One region of the Clostridium acetobutylicum ATCC 824 genome, then DNA from elsewhere that is predicted to be linked to it. Evidence: riboswitches for the same ligand, from Rfam matches in the RefSeq annotation. Region 1 holds a riboswitch; each other region holds the start of a gene.
The links. A riboswitch is a leader RNA that binds a small molecule or an ion and turns the genes downstream of it on or off. The one in region 1 is predicted to bind lysine.

Region 1 (6,499 bases):
TAAAAAGTATTTATCCTCATATTTTAGTTTGTATATGTAAATAATATTCTAAGAAATATTAGCAAGAGGTGGTAAACATGAATATACCAAACTTACTCACCCTTTTCAGGTTTTTTTTAATACCGTGTTTTATATTTGCTTTTTTTTCTCGTTCAAATGATTCTTTAATTAATTCGGCAATAATATTTTTTATAGCTGGTTTTACTGATATATTAGATGGATATATCGCAAGAAAATTTAATGAAATAACTAAATATGGGACTGTAATGGATCCTCTAGCAGATAAACTCATGCTCTTAACAGTTCTATGTTGTTTAACTATAAAAGGCTACATACCATTATTAATATTGCTAATAATGCTAGCAAAAGAATTTTCTATGATTATAATAGGTGTATTTCTCTACGGTAAAAACATAATTATTCCTGCTAATATATGGGGTAAGTTATCAACCCTTATTTTTTATGTTGCTATTTTGTTTTTTACATTTAGCAAGTTCCTAGGAACTTATCTATTATACATAGCTATTCTTGGTGCTGTTGTTGCCTATATAAATTACTTTTTGATTTTTTTATCAAAATACAGACAAAATGCTACCAAATAAAAAGGTTTCTCACGGAAAGGAAGCGAGTTTTCACTGCTTTTCCAAGAGAAACCTTTTAACTTATATATTATTATTTCCTATTTGAAATATCTGTTTAATAAACCTCTGAAAGCAGAACCGTGTCTAGCTTCATCTTTGCACATTTCATGTACTGTATCATGAATAGCATCATAGTTAAGCTTTTTAGCTAAAGTTGCAAGCTCTTTCTTTCCTTCGCAAGCTCCTTTTTCAGCATCAACTCTCATTTGAAGATTTGTCTTAGTATCAGCTACTACAACTTCTCCTAAAAGTTCAGCAAACTTTGAAGCATGTTCAGCTTCTTCAAATGCAATTCTCTTATATGCTTCTGCAACTTCAGGGTATCCTTCTCTATCTGCTTGTCTTGCCATTGCAAGATACATGCCAACTTCTGTGCATTCTCCTGTAAAGTTAGCTCTTAAGCCTTCAAGAACTTCTTTATCTACACCCTTAGCAATTCCTATTTTATGCTCATCTGCCCAACCTTCGCCTTCATCTTTAACTTCTACAAATTTATCTTTTCCAGCACCACATACGGGGCATTTTTCTGGAGCATCCTCTCCTGTATAGATATATCCACAAACAACACATTTAAATTTTTTCATTTTCAATTTCCTCCTTTAATCTCTTTCACATAACTATTTTCATTTCACTCTTATATTTTTGCTAATCTTATTTTCTATTTAAAATATCTATTTAATAAACCTCTGAAAGCAGAACCGTGTCTAGCTTCATCTTTGCACATTTCATGTACTGTATCATGAATAGCATCATAGTTAAGCTTTTTAGCTAAAGTTGCAAGCTCTTTCTTTCCTTCGCAAGCTCCTTTTTCAGCATCAACTCTCATTTGAAGATTTGTCTTAGTATCAGCTACTACAACTTCTCCTAAAAGCTCAGCAAACTTTGAAGCATGTTCAGCTTCTTCAAATGCAATTCTCTTATATGCTTCTGCAACTTCAGGGTATCCTTCTCTATCTGCTTGTCTTGCCATTGCAAGATACATGCCAACTTCTGTGCATTCTCCTGTAAAGTTAGCTCTTAAGCCTTCAAGAACTTCTTTATCTACACCCTTAGCAACTCCTATTTTGTGCTCATCTGCCCAGCCTTCGCCTTCGTCTTTAACTTCTACAAATTTATCTTTTCCAGCACCACATACAGGGCATTTTTCTGGAGCATCCTCTCCTGTATAGATATATCCACAAACAACACATTTAAATTTTTTCATTTTTAATTTCCTCCTTTAATCTCTCTCATATATTTATATAGTATTTTAGTTTTATATATTATATTTATTACTTGCTCTCCATATTTTGCTAACTTCTCTTGACAATTGTTATTATATAATAATTATTATTTGTTTGCAATAGTTTTTTTAAATTTTTTCTAATTTTTTCTTTAAATATGTGTAATATATCGCTTATATGGTAATACATATTTAGCCTTTTCCCTGCTTATTGCCACACTTTACAAACTATTTACTAATAAAAAATATTACTAAATTTCACTATATCAACTTGTAAACTGTTTTAAAGTTGAAACTTAATTTAATGTATGATAAACTATTGATAAAATTAAATTCTTACCTAGGGTAAAGGTGCTGTAGTTATTATTATTTATTCTTAGCTGGCAAGCTTTGAGGGATAAAGAAAGGAATTGCAGCCGAAGAAGGATTTCCGGCAGGAACTTTTTCTGGTTTTGTATAAAATATATGCAGAACTGTCACTATTCTTTTATAGTGGAGAGCTACAAGGTGCACGTGAGATGTTTATAACAACAGCAAAGTGTTCCTTTGCTGTTAATTTTTTTGTACCAAATAAAGCCCCTGGTAAGGGAAAGAGGGATTAAATGAAAATCGAAGGTGTTTTAATACCATTAATTACTCCTTTTAAGGATGGCAAAGTAGATTTAGCTTCTTATGAAAAACTTATTAGGCACTATTCAAAAAAAGGAGTCGCTGGCTTTATGCCTCTTGCAACCACAGGCGAAACTCCTACATTATCAGATTATGAATACCAAAGCATATTAGAAAAAACTGTTGAATGCAATGAACTTAATCTTCCTATATATGTTGGTTTTGGCGGAAATAATACCGAAAAAATGACCAAGGATATCAAAATGCTTGATAAATATAATATTAAAGGTATTTTATCAGTATGTCCTTATTATAATAGACCTGACCAAAGGGGAATATACGAACATTTTAAAAGAATATCTGAATCAACTTCCTTAGATATAGTATTATACAATATACCTTACAGAACCGGAAGAAACATAGAAAATGACACTATAAGAAGGCTTTCTGAATTAGATAATATAGTTGGAGTAAAGGATGCTTGTGGTGATTTTACTCAAACCACAGAGCTTTTATTAAATCGTCCAGATAACTTTTCAATACTTACTGGCGAAGATGCCTTCTTCTACAGCACACTAATGCTTGGAGGAGATGGCGGTATAATGGCATCCGCTCACTTAAATACTGAAAAATACGTTGAAGTATTTAATAAATCTAAGCAAAATGACTATAAATCTGCTCTAGAAATCTGGAAACAAGTAGCTAACATGATTCCTCTGCTATTTGAAGAGCCAAATCCTGCACCAATAAAGTACTGTCTCTCAAAAACAGGAGTTATAGCTTCTGAAGCTTTAAGGTTGCCTCTAGTACCTATCTCAGAAAATCTAAAAGAAAAGTTAAATAAATTTTTATAATAGTTATCCACATTTATGCTAAAATAAGAGGTATAAATGTGGATTTTTTTTTATAAAAGTGGATAACTTTTAATATTTTAATTGAAATTGAAGGTGATTATAATGACAGAAAATAAAATACAAAAATTAACCCCTCTAGCAGAAACAAAATTTCTAAGTCTTTATGATATTGAATACAAAAATAAAAAACAAGATACAAGACACTGGACTGTAGCTTCAAGGAAAGATTACAAAGCTCTTAGTGATCAATATCTTAATGGTGCTGCTGAAAAAACCGATGCGGCAATAATTGCAGCTTTTCATGAAGATACACACAAAATAGTCTGCATAAAACAATTCAGAGTACCCTTAAACGACTATGTTTATGAGCTTCCCGCAGGACTTATAGACGCAGGTGAAGATTTTGAAGCAGCTGCTCGACGTGAGCTTAAAGAGGAAACAGGCCTTACACTTTTGGATATAAACTATGAAAAAAGTAAAAAGCGTGTTTATGCCTCTGCTGGCATGACTGATGAATCTGCAGCAATGATATTTTGCACCTGCAGTGGAACCTTATCAAAAGATTATCTTGAAGATGACGAAGATATAGAAGTTATGCTTCTTTCTAAAAATGAAGTAAAAAAATTATTAAATGACGATGTAAAAATGGATATGAGAGCTTTTATAACTCTTCAAGCTTTCACCGAACTCGGCGAAAAACTATTTAAATAGAAGGAGGTTATACTGTGATTGATATTGTAAGTAATGTTATTAAAGAAATGATATTATATTTTGATGGAGATGTACGACGCATAAACCATGCTTTAAAAGTTTATAGCTTTTCAAAAACAATAGGTCAATTAGAAAATATACCTGAAGAAATGTTTAAAATTCTTGAGGTTGCTGCTGTTTTGCATGATATTGGTATTAAGGAAAGTGAAAGAAAATACAATTCATCTGCCGGAAACTATCAAGAATTAGAAGGTCCCGCTGTTGCCAAAAGCCTTTTAGAAAAGTTTAACTTAGAAGATACCTTTGTTAATAGGGTTTGCTATCTTATAGGTCATCATCATACTTATACTGAAATTGATAATTTGGATTACCAAATTTTAATAGAGGCTGATTTCATTGTAAATATATTCGAAGATTCCATTCCTAAGGATAATGTCGATATAGTTAAGAAAAAATACTTCAAAACCACTACTGGAGTATCCCTCATAGACAGCATGTATAAATAATTCTAAATTAAATCCAGAGGTGATAAATTAATATGGAAGATGGTAGAACAAGCGACAAGGTACTAGAAAAAATCCAGGAAAAAATCTTTAGTGGAGAATGGAAGCCTGGCCAAAAAATTATGTCAGAAACAAAACTAGCTGAAGATTTAAATGTAAGTAGGGTATCTGTAAGAGAAGCTATTGAAAAATTAGCAGCTTTTAATATAGTAAGTAAGAAGAAAGGTGGAGGCACATTTATAAATGATTTAGGTCCATCCGTATACTTAAATAGCTTACTTCCAATGCTGATTTTAAATAGAGATAACTATTTAGAAATATTGGAATTTAGACTTATTACAGAACCAGAATCTGCTAAGCTCTGCGCTGAACGCTGTGATGATGAGCTTATAATTTCTCTTGAAAAAATCTATGATAATATGAAAAATTATAAAGATGATATACAAAAGTTCACTAAGGAAGATTTAAATTTTCACACAAAAATAGCAGAAGGTACTAAAAATTCATTAATAATAAAAATAAATGAGCTTCTTATGAATATACTTGAATACCATCAAAGAGGATTATACGAAACATTGGGTCCTAAAGGTGGTATCTGTGAACATAAATTTATTCTAGATGCTATAAAAAATAGAGATTCTGAACTTGCCTTTATATATTCAAGAAGACATGCAGAAAGAACAATAAATGATCTAAAGAAACTACAAACCTAAAAAGCGCAAATGTGCTTTTTAGGTTTTTTTATTATTTAAATAGTATAACCTTATTAATCTTAGTATAACTTAAAATTAAATTTTAAAACTCTATTGACTTAGAAACGTTTTCATTGTATTATACTATTAAAGTTGTAATACAACTTTAATAGTATAATGTATTTTTACAGCGTTAAGTAGCTTATTATTATATTTTATCTTAAAGTTGTAATACAGATTAAGATTATGAGGTGATTTAATTGTTAAAAAGTCAGGAAATAAGACAAAAGGCTCCTGAGCTTGATTCCCTTAGATTAGGTTCAGGATGGAAATCTGAAGAATTGAATAAAGCACAGATTATAATTGAAAGCAGTTTTGGTCATAGTCATCCTGGAAGCGCCCATCTTGATACTTTAGTTGATGAAGCTTTCAAGTCAATTGATGACAATGGAGGACGGGGGGCTAAGTATTTTGTTACGGATATATGCGACGGTGAAACTCAAGGTCATGATGGCATGAACTATTCTCTCGCTTCAAGAGATATAATGACAAATCTTATGGAGATACACGTACAAGCAACGCCTTTCGATGCAGGTATATTCATAGCTAGCTGTGATAAAGCTGTTCCAGCTCACTTAATGGCAATTGCTAGACTTGATATGCCATCCATACTAGTCCCAGGTGGTATTATGAATGCTGGTCCCAATATGCTTACTTTAGAACAAATCGGAACCTATAATGCACAATATGAAAGAGGAGAAATAACGAAAGAGCAGTACGAACACTATAAACAAAATGCATGTCCTAGTTGTGGCGCCTGCTCATTTATGGGAACAGCCTCCACTATGCAGGTTATGTCTGAAGCCCTTGGTATAGCTCTTCCTGGAACAGCTCTAATACCAGTAACCTCAAAGGAATTAAAGCTAGCAGCCAAAAATGCTGGTAAACAAATACTCAAACTTATTGAACTAAATATAAAACCATCAGAAATAATGACTAAGAAAGCCTTTGAAAACGCAATAATGGTTCATGCCGCTATCGCAGGTTCAAGCAATTGCCTTCTTCATATTCCTGCCATAGCCCATGAACTTGGCATGGATATAGAACCTGAACTATTTGACGAAATCCATAAAAAAATCCCATACATTTTAAATATAAGGCCAAGTGGTTTTTATCCAGGTTCATACTTTTGGAATGCAGGTGGAGTTCCTGCAATAATGGAGGAAATTAAAGAGTTTTTACATTTAGATGTTATGACCGTTACAGG
Region 2 (6,499 bases), 150 kb from region 1:
AGCCCATTTAGTAGGAAGACCTCTACCTGTTGGAAATCAACCAGTACTTGAACAAAGAGGCTACTGTCCACTTGGTCGCGAGACTTCTATACAAAGAATTGAATGGGTAGATAATTGGCCAAGAGTCGTTGGTGGTAAACAGGGGTCTGTTAATGTTGAAGCACCTAAAATTCCAGAAGTAAAGTGGGAGAAAACCTACGATGAAAAAGATAATTTCGACAGCGACAAATTAAATATTAACTTTCAATCCTTACGTATTCCTCTTACAGAAAATATAGCATCTTTAAAAGCCAAAAAAGGAAATTTGAGGTTATATGGTAAAGAATCTTTAACGTCAACCTTTACTCAAGCATTTATAGCAAGAAGATGGCAATCATTTAAATTTGATGCATCAACAAGTGTGTCATTTAGTCCTGATACTTTTCAGCAAGCAGCTGGATTAACCTGCTATTATAATACGGAAAATTGGTCTACTATACAGGTTACCTGGAATGAAGATAAAGGGCGTGTAATTGATATTGTTTGTTGTGATAATTTTCACTTTGATATGCCTTTAAAAAGCAATGTTATTCCAATTCCTAAAGATGTGGAGTATATTCACTTGAAAGTTGAAGTAAGAGTTGAAACATATCAGTACTCTTATTCTTTCGATGGGATAAACTGGTCAAAAGTTCCTGCTATTTTTGAATCGAGAAAGTTATCCGATGACTATGTACAAGGTGGCGGCTTTTTCACAGGAGCTTTTGTAGGAATTAACTGCATTGATATAACTGGAAATAATAAACCTGCTGACTTTGATTATTTTTGCTATAAAGAATTATAGATAAAACTCCTTAAACCGTAAAAATACCATACTGAAAATTAATTCAGCATGGTATTTTATTAAAATTATTGTTTTTTTACCTCTCTACATCAAGATCTACTTCTTTTAAGTCAACTACCTTTGTCTTGTGTTTAATCTTATATCCAATCCATAACGCAATAAATATTGGCAGTCCTATATAAGACGTTATTACTCCTGTCCAATCGATTTTATCAGCTTGGAAATAAGTAATTCCTTGACCTAAAATAACAACTACACATAAAGCTAATGCTATTACTGGTCCTATAGGAAATAACTTTGCCCTATAAATAAGCTTATTTAAATCACGTTTCTGAGCAACATATGCCTTACGAAATCTATAATGGCATACAGCTATACCTGCCCAAGCAAGGAAGCCTGCAAGTCCTGAAGCCGCAACAAGCCAAACATAAACAGTACTCTCAGCGTAAAGTCCAGTTAAGAAACATGCTGATGCTACGATAGTAGTTAATGCTAATGCATATACTGGAACACCTCTTGAATTAAGTTTCCCTAAGATTTTAGGTGCCTTTCCTTCTTTAGCCATTGCATAAAGCATTCTACTTGAGGCATACATACCTGAATTTCCACAGGATAGCACTGAAGTTAAAATTACTGCATTCATTATTGCTGCTGCAATTGGTATACCCGCTCTTTCAAATACCATTGTAAATGGACTTATCTTAACTCCTGCTTGTGTATAAGGAATTATCGCACTTACAACAAATATAGTTCCTAAATAGAAAATTAAAATTCTCCAGAATATCGTATTAATTGCTTTAGGTATGGACTTTTTAGGATTTTCACTTTCTCCAGCCGCAATACCAACAAGCTCCGTTCCCTGAAACGAGAAGCCTGCAATTAGAAATACCATAAAAATAGATTTTACGCCTCCAACAAACGGAGCATCTTTAATGGTAAAGTTTCTAAGTCCTATCTTATGTCCACCTATTATACCTAAAATTGTAGCAGTACCTACTATTAAGAATACAATTACAGTAATTACCTTAATTCCTGCAAACCAGTATTCAGATTCTCCGTACGCTTTTACAGATAACAAGTTAAGCGCAACTATTAATACAAGGAATAAAATGCTCCAGATAACAGCAGGAACACCTTTAAACCAAAACTTCATAGCCATTCCACCAGCCACCATTTCAGCTGCAACAGTAATAGCCCAGTTGTACCAATAATTCCAACCAAGTGCAAAACCTACGGATTCATCAACGAACTTCGAGGCATAGGTTTCAAATGAACCTGAAACTGGCATAAAAGTAGCCATTTCTCCTAACCCTGTCATTAAAAAATATACCATAACTCCTATACATGCGTATGCAACAAGTGCACCACCAGGACCTGCCTGATGAATTGTATCACCAAGTGCTATAAATATTCCTGTTCCTATGGCTCCACCCATAGCAATCATATTAAGATGCCTTGCTTTAAGGCTTCTTTTAACCTCATTTGAATTTGTTTCTTTTATAGTATCTATTTTTTCTTCCTCCTTATCGGTTATATTTCCGATAAGCGAACTAACTAAGTGAGATAAAAAATCAGATTGGCAGCACCGTTTGCCTTTTCACGTACTAGCAAATTAAAGGCAAGCTAAAGCATAAAATCTAAATGTAATTATTCGCATTTTATACTTTACTATAAATTAAAAAACGCCCTGAGACTACACTCAGGGCATTAAAACACATATTTAATAAAACAAATATACGTTGTTAATTCCACACCAATGATAGTTCTCCACAATTATACTTTGTGACAGTTTTGCACATATTTTATACAAACCCAGCAGTACAGCATTAAAGCATTAGCTATACGCTTCGGCAAAATTTCCTTTTAAACTGCTTCATAGTGCTTGTCTCCACAGTTCTACTCTTAAATTTTGCGCCTCTACCTCAGTTATTCACTTATTTTTTTAGTATACACTATACTTTAAATTAAGTCAAATTCTCCAAATAACGCTGATATAATAGCCTCATAGTCACGTAGTCTGTTTGCCTTTCGTATTTTCTTGGCAAATTTATCGCTATCCTTAAATAAATGTATCATATAAAACCAGATTTCCTTCATTTTAAATAGCACATTTTTTTCACCAGAGAGAATATCTTGATACTCTTCATAAATTGCATCATGAAATTTCTTTAATACCTCTTTCTCTAGGACATTATTGCTATTAATTTTCTTAATTATATTAGGATTTGAAATAATTCCTCGCCCTAACATAACTACACCTAAATTCGAAAATTCTTCTATGAGCTTAATATAGTCATTACTTTGAAAAATATCTCCATTGTAACACACTGTACTTTTACTTAACTCTAAGGCATCCTTAAACACCTTCATATTAGGTTTATTATTATAAAAATCTGTTTGTATTCTTGGATGTATGATAAGTTCTTCCAATGGATATTTATTAAATATTTTAATTAGTTCATAAAATTCATCCGGAGAATCTTTTCCAATTCTTGTTTTTATAGAAATCTTAGCAGGTGACTTTGAAAATATCTTCTCTAAAAATTCATCTAGCTCCTGCCTTTTTTTAAGAAATCCGGCACCTCTACCTTTTGATACAACTGTACCAGATGGGCAGCCCAAATTCAGATTAACTTCACTATAACCTAAATTCATTAATTTCTCTGTAGTGAAAATAAATTTATTCGCGTCATTAGTGAGTATTTGAGGTACTAAAAAGGTTACCTTGTTATTTTCCGGAAGTACATCCTTTAGTTCTCTTGAAGTTAAGCTTTTACTACTTGTAGGTACAATAAATGGTGTAAAGTATTTATCAATTCCACCAAAAAACTTCTCATATGCATTCCTATATATGTACCCAGTAATGCCTTCTAGTGGTGCAAAATAGTATTTCATATAATAAACTCTCCTCATACTGATTTTTAAGCAAATTCAAATATAGTTGTTTTTTAAGTTCGGTATCCATAATTATCTCCTCTGGTAGCCGTATAGAATAAGTATAACATAAGTATATGAAACGCTAAATAAACCTATATTCTTCTCTAAATTTGTTCATAAAAATCTAGAAATACGCACCTCCTATATACTTATAAGCAAAATAAATATTATACGTAAAAAAATCAGGTGCTACCTTCTTACAGTAATTACACCTGGCCTTTTAAACATAAATTTATAAACTTAGGATACTAGTTTTACATTTACTATTTTCGTACCACACACACTGACCACAAATATCCTTCATTACTCCTTCGTTTATATTTAACCTTAACTTATTTACGAGTTCATTATATGTATATATCTTTTGTTTTAATTTCAACACACGAATTACTTTATTATCTATTGCCATTACTTTTTCGTTGCAGCCACAGTTATTGTCCGATATTTTATTAGGACAACTTCCGCATACATCATCCGTAGAAAAAACGATTTTAATTTTAAGATTATCTTTTTCCTTAAGATCCCTATATATATTGTCCATATTATCAATAAAGTCTTGACTATATCCTTTTCCTTCATAACCTTGAAAGCACATTATATGATGTGGTCTCAATTTTATCATGCTAGTCCCCCCGATATTATTCTGCTTCGTATATTAATACCTATTATAGAAACAATTATAATCTTAAGCATATCAAACAAAATAAATGGTAAAACTGCAGTCTTAATTGCCAAAGCAAAGGATATTTTTGTTACCAAAACAAGCCATAGAGCTCCAAAAACATAGCAAACTACGCTTGCCAAAACCATTGATATTATGATATAGGCTTTTGTTCTACATTTATCTGCAACGCATCCAACAATAAGAGCCATAAACGGAAATGCAATGATAAATCCTCCTGCAGGACCTAAAATAGCACCAACGCCTCCCGTAAAGTTAGCAAAAACAGGTGCGCCTATTGCCCCTAACACAACATATACCAGCTGAGATATAAAACCTTTTTTAGCACCCAGTATAATTCCCGCTAAATAAACAGCCATAACCTGCATTGTAAAAGGCACTGGACTAAATGGAAGCTGAATAGATATTTGTGCTAAAACGCAGCTTATTGCAGCAAATAGAGCGCATAATACTAAATCCTTAGTTGATATTTTCATAGTTATCCCCCTTATTGTAAACCATATTTATAGTTTAGGTTTACAATATAATTATATACTTATTGCTTTCACTGTCAATATTTCTGACAAACAAAAAAGTCTCTGCTTTACATAGCTATTATGCTTTTTATATGTTAACAGAAACTTATTTTTGTTATTTAGTTTTTAGAGACCTCTTTTATATACTGCCAGGTTACTCCATTATCGCTTGATTGGTACAACGCCTTACTTCTATCTCCATCTGAACCTTGACCCACTAAAACCTCAAGCTTTCCGTCTTTTTTATATGGCATTGCTGGCAAATCAAATCTACTATTTGTCTTTATATCAGGGAAACTTACTTTTGTGTATGATACTCCGCCATCGGCTGTGCGATATAAGTCTCCATTGCCTCCTCCATTATATGCTAAGCATAAAAATCCAAGCTTATCATTTAAAAAGGTTATACCATCGGCTGTTCCAACAGCTCCATTAAATGGATCATCATTTATGGTTTTCCAATTAGCTCCATCAGTAGTTTTATTTAAAGAATACGATCTATTACCTAGGGCTGCCGCAGTTACCTCCAGGCGATATCCAACTTTCTTTGATAAATAAAACTCGCCCCAAGAATTCCTAGACTGTTCAAATTTCTCTTTATTATTAGAATCTGAAGTTTTGATATTTCCTATACCATCTACTAAATTATATCTCACAGGAGTATATATATTTTCTTTTCCAGGCACAAATACAGAAACAATATACCCTATTTCTTCAGAAAAGTCATTTCCCTTTGGAGTAAGCTTTCCTTTTGAACTAATATTAACAATACCCTCTGCATTATATCCAAAGCTTCTTTTACCATAATAAAGAATACCATACTTCTTTTCGTTCCATTTGCTAACTGTCTTCTTAAGATGAATTACCTTCATAGTCTTAATTAGTGGTTCGAAAAGCTTGTCTTTACTATAATTGGCATCTACATGTCCATTTAAGTATATAACTATATCACTTGACTTTTTCATGTCATAACTAATCAAATAACTTTCGAGCTTGTCTTTATCATTTTTTCCATAAAGATATGTATCAAACGCTGTTATTCTCCCATTAGCGTCAAACTTAAGACTAAAACTGCTTTGAACATATAATTTTTTGGGCATACACACCTTTTTATCAATATCCTGAAAAATACCATCTATGCCATATTGGTATATATTATTATGTTCAAACGATACAGTCCTCTTGTTTTTTAAATCTTGCAAAAACCAAGCCAACTTTCCATTATAATTTATAGCACTATGATATATTTTTGCTCCATAAAAGCAGGTTATTACAGCCAAAGCTATAGCTACTAAACAGATAAACTTATTTTTTAAACGCCAGTAAAACTCATATATATCCTCTATCTTCTCCAAGGAAAGTTTCCTTTTCCTTATGATTCTAATTATCCAAATTATAAACCAGACTAAAAAGAATATCATCGAGACAAATAATACCTTAATATTTTTATTGTCTCTTCCACTCTTGCACAAAGTATATAATTCATAAAACGAGATCCAATACACTAAGACGAACATCGTACAACTTAAAATCGATAAAATT
Region 3 (6,499 bases), 840 kb from region 1:
AACAGTGGATATATACCTTGGTCTCAATGGTTCTTTAGTTTTTATATCGTACCAATTATAAAAATGTCCTTTATACATTTCAAGAGACTCCATACTGCCCAATATCTTATCCATTCTTTCACAGAACTCCAATATTCCGATAAATCCCAAATCATAAGCTACTAAGTTTGAAGTTAATCCCATTCCCATATTTGTTGGAGATGTTCTAAACGCAACTCCCTTATCTTCATATTCTTGATAATTATCTGGTGCAAGGAAATTGCCCTCTTCATTAACAAAATCCTCAAAATAAGCATAAGTTTTTCTAGCAGTTAACCTTAAAAATTCTACATCTGACGTACTTATATTTTGAGTACCTTCACTTTCCTTACTGATAAAATATGCAGTAAATGGACTTATAAACCATAGTATACTTAGCGGAAACATTATTAACCCAATTGTAACATTTTTGTAAAAGGATGTAATGCCAATTATAACCGCTATTAAGCTTCCTATCCACATAGTATTTATATAGTTATTTAAGCTTTTCTTAGATAAATTTTCTGAGTCAGCTGATGTCTGCCATTGAAGTAGATTTTTTTTACTTATTGTTAATCTATATATTGTTCTTGCTATAGCATCAACCATCAGGCAAGCTTTGTATGGTAGAAAACTAAATATCAAAAACATCTGCTCAATTACAATTTTACTTCCAACAAGTTTTCCAGATAAATTCATACCTCGTATAGGTGATATAGCAACTTCTGAAACGTCAAAAAGCCATGGAAATATTAATGATAAAAATGCTACAGCAAGCCATTTATCAGAACTATACGGAAGCAAAGTTATTGATAACAATATCAGTATAATTATAGCTGGAGCTATAAGACTTCTTCGTAAGTTATCAAAAATTTTCCACTTAGAAAGTGTATCTATAGGTGATTTTTGAAATATCCATCTTACTAATTGCCAATCTCCTCTAACCCACCTATGTAATCTCTTACTACTTGAAGTATAATAAGCAGGATAGCCATCAATAAACTCAACATCTGTAACTAATGCTGATCTTGTATAAGCTCCCTCTAGCAAATCATGGCTTAAAACTCTATTTTCCGGTATTTGATTCTTAAGCATAGTTTGAAATACATCTATATTGTATATTCCCTTTCCTGCAAAGATACCCTCGCCAAACAAATCTTGGTACACATCCGAGACAGCAGTACTATATGTGTCAATACCTGCTTCTCCTGAAAAAACTTTAGAGTAAATGGTTTTATTTGCACTAATAGAATTTATATTTACTCTAGGCTGCATAACTCCATATCCTCTTATGACTTTATTTTCTTTTATTACAGGTATATTGAGAACATGTATCATGGCTCCTATAAGCTTTTTAGCTGTATCTCTTGGCATCCTAGTATCTTCATCAAGTGTTATTATGTATTTCGCATCATACAACTCCTTTAAACTTCCACTTATCACGTTATAACTTGTATTTTTATCTCCTCTTAAAAGTGAATTGAATTCCATGAGTTTTCCTCTTTTTCTCTCCCAACCAATCCACTTACCTTCACTGGTATTAAGCTTTCTCTCTCTATTAAGAAAAAAGAAAATTTCCCTTTCATTTTGACAATATTTTTTGTTTAAATCCTTTACCGCCCTTAAAGCAACTTTATTTATCTTATAATCAGATTCTTCTGTCTTGATATTACTGTCTCTAAAATCGCCCAAAAGAGCAAAATAAAGATTTTTTTCTTTATTAGCCAAATAATAAACTTCTAGATTTTCAATTAAATTTTTGGCCTTTCTAGCACTATTTATAATAGCTGGAATTACAACAATTGTTTTTGCATAATCAGGTATACCTTTAGGTAATTCAATCTTACATACAAACTTCGGAGTTGTTAAATGATTAACACTCCAATTAAGTACAGAATTAACCATCTCTGAACAAGGAATCAAAATTGCTAAAAAGCCCAATACATAAATCCAGTTTCTATACTCATTTGTTCCTCTAAAAATGAGGTAAAGTAAAAAGAGTGATAAAGCAATAGTTCCAAGTATATTTATCCATATATAAACTCCAACTTTATGGTTATTTAAAGTTGACATTATTCTACTTATTCCTTTTTCACGTATTCCTATTTTATTTTTTAATCTATCAATTCCTTCATCTATTATGTAATACCCAACGTGCTTTTTTATATCACTTTCAGAATCATCTTCACGTGCACACCTTACAGCGGCCCTAGCTACAAAAGATTCTGGAATCTTCATTCTTCTAGAAATTTTCTCTATATTGTGTCTATAGTAATCTTTAGATGAAAAATCCATACTTTTATAGATATTGGATGGATCATCTTTAAGTATACTCTCTACAATACTCAATTTTTCAAAACATTGCTTCCAATTTAAAGCCTCAATCTCTCTTATAGCATTTATACAATTTCCCATTAATACTTGAAATTCAGCCTGCCTTTGATGCTCTAATACTACCATTTCGCTAGTTGTTGTTTCCTGCATTTCAAGCTTTCTATCTATATAATCATAAACCTCCTTATTATCAACACCATTATCTCTTAAAATTTTAATAAATCTTTCAATAAAATGTGATGTCATTATTCCTTCATCTTTAAGCAGTTTCCTTATTTTCTCAGAGTTTGCGTTTCCAGAATTTATTATTTCGTATCCAAGTTTATCAGCTTTTGCCTTTTCATTCTGAGCAAATACCATGCTCTCAGTAATTCTACCTATATTCTGAATAACTGCCATTCTAAACATAAGTGGAAGTGCCCAAATCTCAGAACTTGTTAGTATCGACTTTTTTTGATATTCATGTACATACGAAACAACAGTATCCTCGCTTATTTTTCCGTCCAACTTGTTTACTATTTTCATTCCAAGATAATATGCTCTTGGAAGCCCCCTAAAAGCTCCTTCAATTACAATAGGCAATTTTTTGTAACAAATTTCAGGCATATTATGTTTTATATCTTTATACTCTTTCTCTATGAGATATAAATTATCAAGAAGCCATTCCGCTGCTGGAACTATCTCTTTCTTATTTCTTATTTCTCTATCAAAATATTCATATCCCCTTAGAAGTCCCTTATAACTCCTATCTAGTTTTTTTATAAGTACACTTCTGCTTTTTCTTTTAGGCATACTATTATATTTTTTTATAGCATCTAAATAATCATTGTGAAAATCCTCATGCAAATTTATCTTTCCATTATGATTGTAACTTTTCTTTCTATTTATATCTCTCAATATGTATATAAGAAAAATAATTAGACATAGAAGAAAAATATATACATAAAGCATAATAATCAATCCTTTCAGCAAATATACTCATTACCTAACTTCGATTATTATTCCCCTATATATTTTTTTTTAATCAGAAAGTAATAGACAAAATTTTTAGTTTATTATTATAAAAATAAAAAATCGGTTGTCACCTATAGGAAAATAGTTTACCCCTCTATTTTCCTATATTTTATGACTAACCGATTTCTGTACTTCAACAAAAGTTTGATCCCTATGCCCCAATTTATAGAGAGCAAACTTAATTCTATATTTAAGCCCCCCAGCTTATTTATATTCACTATGTGAATTTTTATTTCATGCTATAAACCTTAATTAATATCTTTAATTTAAATCATAATTTCATTTGAAAGCATATGCTCGTAGGTTTCTCTTTTACATATTAATCTTTCCTTACCATCCGATACTAAAACTACTGCTGCTTTAGGAATTTTATTATAATTATTAGACATAGAGTATCCATACGCCCCTGTAGTAGATACAACTAAAATATCTCCGCTTTCTACTTCTGATATATTTACATCATTTATTAGTATATCTCCTGACTCACAGCACTTACCTGATATTGTTACCTTTTCCTTAGAAGCATTAAATTTGTTTGCAATTTCACACTCATATTCAGCATTATAAAGAGAAGGTCTTATATTATCAGTCATTCCACCGTCCACAGATACATATTTTCTCATATGCTGTATTTCCTTTATAGAACCTACAGTATAAAGAGTTGATCCAGCATTTCCTATTATTGATCTTCCAGGTTCTATTATTAGTTTAGGCAACTTTACCCCTAGTTTTTTTGAGCTTTCCTCTGCTTCTTTTAGTATTGCACTACAGAATTCCTCAGCACCTCTCGGCTTATCTACTTCTGTGTAGTAAATGCCAAAGCCACCTCCCAAATCAAGCTCCTTTATTTCATAATTTGTTTCTTTCTGTATTTCCTTTATAAATGCCAGCATAACTCTTGTTTCTTCTAAATAAGGCGCTATATCAAAAATCTGAGATCCTATATGGCAGTGCAGCCCAGATAACTCAACATTTTGAAAATTCAAAACTTCTTTTACAGCTTTAAGGGCATCCCCATTACTTAGCGTGAAACCAAACTTTGAATCAATTTGTCCAGTTTTTATATATTCATGGGTGTGTGCTTCTATTCCTGGTGTTATTCTTAAAAATACCTTCTGTACTTTACCCATCTTTTTAGCTATTTCATTTACTTTTTCTATCTCATAGAAATTGTCCGCTACAAACCTTCCAACATTTAATCTTACCCCCATTTCCATCTCATCTATGGTCTTGTTGTTTCCATGGAAGAGTACATTTTCCATGTTAAAGCCTGCCTTATAAGCAGTATAAAGCTCTCCCCCTGAAACTACATCTAAGCTAAGCCCTTCTTCTTTTATGATTTGACACATTGCAATTGGTAAAAATGCCTTTCCCGCATACGCAACTCTATTTTTTTTCTCCTTAACCTTGAAATTCTCATAATATTCTTTACAATTTTGTCTAACTAGCTTCTCGTCTATTACATAAAGAGGAGTTCCATACTTCTTTGCGAGCTCTTTTGAGCTTATCCCCCCTATATATAATTCGTTGTTCTCTTCATGCATGCTGCCAAATAGTTTCACTTTAAACACCTCTTTATCTTTTTTTGCGCCACAATATTCTTTATAAAAATAAGCGGCAAAGGAACACCCTTGCCGCTAATAAATGCAATCTTGTGTACCTTGTAGCGCTCCACTTACCTAATAACTAACTAATAAAGTGACAGCCATTCATATGTTGTATGAAAAGCCAGCAAATAAATCTGCCAATCTAAATGCTTCGGCTAAAAGCCCCTTTTACCGTTCATCTAAGTTTGCCAACTCCAAACGGTTACTCTTGACTTAAAGCACCTCTACAAAAGGTTATTAATATATATAATGCAATGGAATATTAACATTGTGATTTATAAAGTATTTCCGTTATAAGTATAATCCTGAAATCTTATATAAAACAAAATGTAACAGTTATTCCTACATTATTTTTTTTAATTGTATCACACAAAAACTAAATATACAATATTAATTGCTTATAAATTATAAAACTCTTCAAAAGACTTCTCTACATACATATGATCTAATGTACCGCACAACTCTCTTATTGAATGCATAGCTAGAAGTGGTGTTCCTATATCTACTGTTCTTATAGCTGTATGGGTAGCTGTTATTGGTCCTATAGTACTTCCACCTCTTTCATCTGATCTGTTTACAAACTTTTGGTAAGGAACACCTGAGAGCCTGCATACCTCTTCATAAACAGCTATTGAATTGCTATCTGAAGTATACTTTTGAGCCGCACTTATCTTTATAACTGGACCTTCGTTTATATGAGGCCTTGTTATTGGATCTGCTTTTTCTCCTTTATTTGGATGAACTGCATGTGCCGAATCTGATGATATCATAAATGAATTATGAAGTGCTCTAAAGAAATCCTCTCTATCTCCACCAAAGGATAAAACTATTCTCTCAAGTATATCTGACAAAAACTGTGAATCTGCTCCCTGCTTTGTAGCACTTCCTATCTCTTCATTATCAAAGCAAGCCAAAACGTTGGTAGCTTCTGAACACTTAGCATTAACTAAAGCATTTAATCCTGCGTGAACCATCTCCATATCATCTAATCTGCTGCTAGATATAAATTCATTATTTATTCCCATAATACATCCCTTATCATATTCATACAAAAACAAATCGAAATCTATTATGTTCTCAATATCTTCTCCAAGTTCACTTGCAATAATTTTCATAAGATAATTTTCTTTTTCAAATTTATCATTTATAATTCCTATAATAGGTAGAGTATCAACTTGTGGATTAATTTTAAACCCGCTGTTTACATCTCTATTCATATGTATAGCTAAATTAGGAATAACAAGTATAGGTCTCTTTATATTCAATAGTTTTGTTTCCGGAAATAAAGCACTTTTTCCTCTTACTGTAACTCTTCCTGCTATAGAAAGGGGTCTATCAAACCATGTGCTTAATATTGGTCCTCCATATACCTCTGTATTGAGCTTTATATATGAATTTTCAGAAACCATTTCAGGATTAGGTTTTATCCTAAACGTGGGTGAATCTGTATGTCCTCCTATTATTTTAAACCCTTTTTTTGCAACAAAGCCAGACCCAACAGTAAATGCTATTAGAGCCGAATCATT

Region 2: it holds a riboswitch for lysine, as region 1 does, so the genes downstream of both, CA_RS17755 (amino acid permease) here and dapA (4-hydroxy-tetrahydrodipicolinate synthase) in region 1, are expected to answer to the same signal.
Region 3: it holds a riboswitch for lysine, as region 1 does, so the genes downstream of both, lysA (diaminopimelate decarboxylase) here and dapA (4-hydroxy-tetrahydrodipicolinate synthase) in region 1, are expected to answer to the same signal.

What each region holds. Positions count from the first base shown of each region.
Region 1 covers NC_003030.1:3,799,436-3,805,934, forward strand. The annotation lists gene pgsA (CDP-diacylglycerol--glycerol-3-phosphate 3-phosphatidyltransferase) at 78-602, shown strand; gene rbr3B (NADH peroxidase) at 680-1,225, opposite strand; gene rbr3B (NADH peroxidase) at 1,300-1,845, opposite strand; lysine riboswitch at 2,202-2,374, shown strand; gene dapA (4-hydroxy-tetrahydrodipicolinate synthase) at 2,466-3,326, shown strand; gene CA_RS18530 (NUDIX hydrolase) at 3,429-4,037, shown strand; gene CA_RS18535 (HD domain-containing protein) at 4,052-4,543, shown strand; gene CA_RS18540 (FadR/GntR family transcriptional regulator) at 4,576-5,253, shown strand; gene ilvD (dihydroxy-acid dehydratase) at 5,493-6,499, shown strand, end outside.
Region 2 covers NC_003030.1:3,648,409-3,654,907, forward strand. The annotation lists gene CA_RS17750 (glycoside hydrolase family 43 protein) at 1-823, shown strand, start outside; gene CA_RS17755 (amino acid permease) at 900-2,267, opposite strand; lysine riboswitch at 2,576-2,751, opposite strand; gene CA_RS17760 (tRNA dihydrouridine synthase) at 2,783-3,718, opposite strand; gene CA_RS17765 (DUF1284 domain-containing protein) at 3,993-4,382, opposite strand; gene CA_RS17770 (biotin transporter BioY) at 4,379-4,918, opposite strand; gene CA_RS17775 (WD40/YVTN/BNR-like repeat-containing protein) at 5,077-6,499, opposite strand, start outside.
Region 3 covers NC_003030.1:702,909-709,407, reverse strand. The annotation lists gene CA_RS03315 (GH36-type glycosyl hydrolase domain-containing protein) at 1-3,303, opposite strand, end outside; gene lysA (diaminopimelate decarboxylase) at 3,633-4,928, opposite strand; lysine riboswitch at 5,023-5,208, opposite strand; gene CA_RS03305 (M18 family aminopeptidase) at 5,372-6,499, opposite strand, start outside.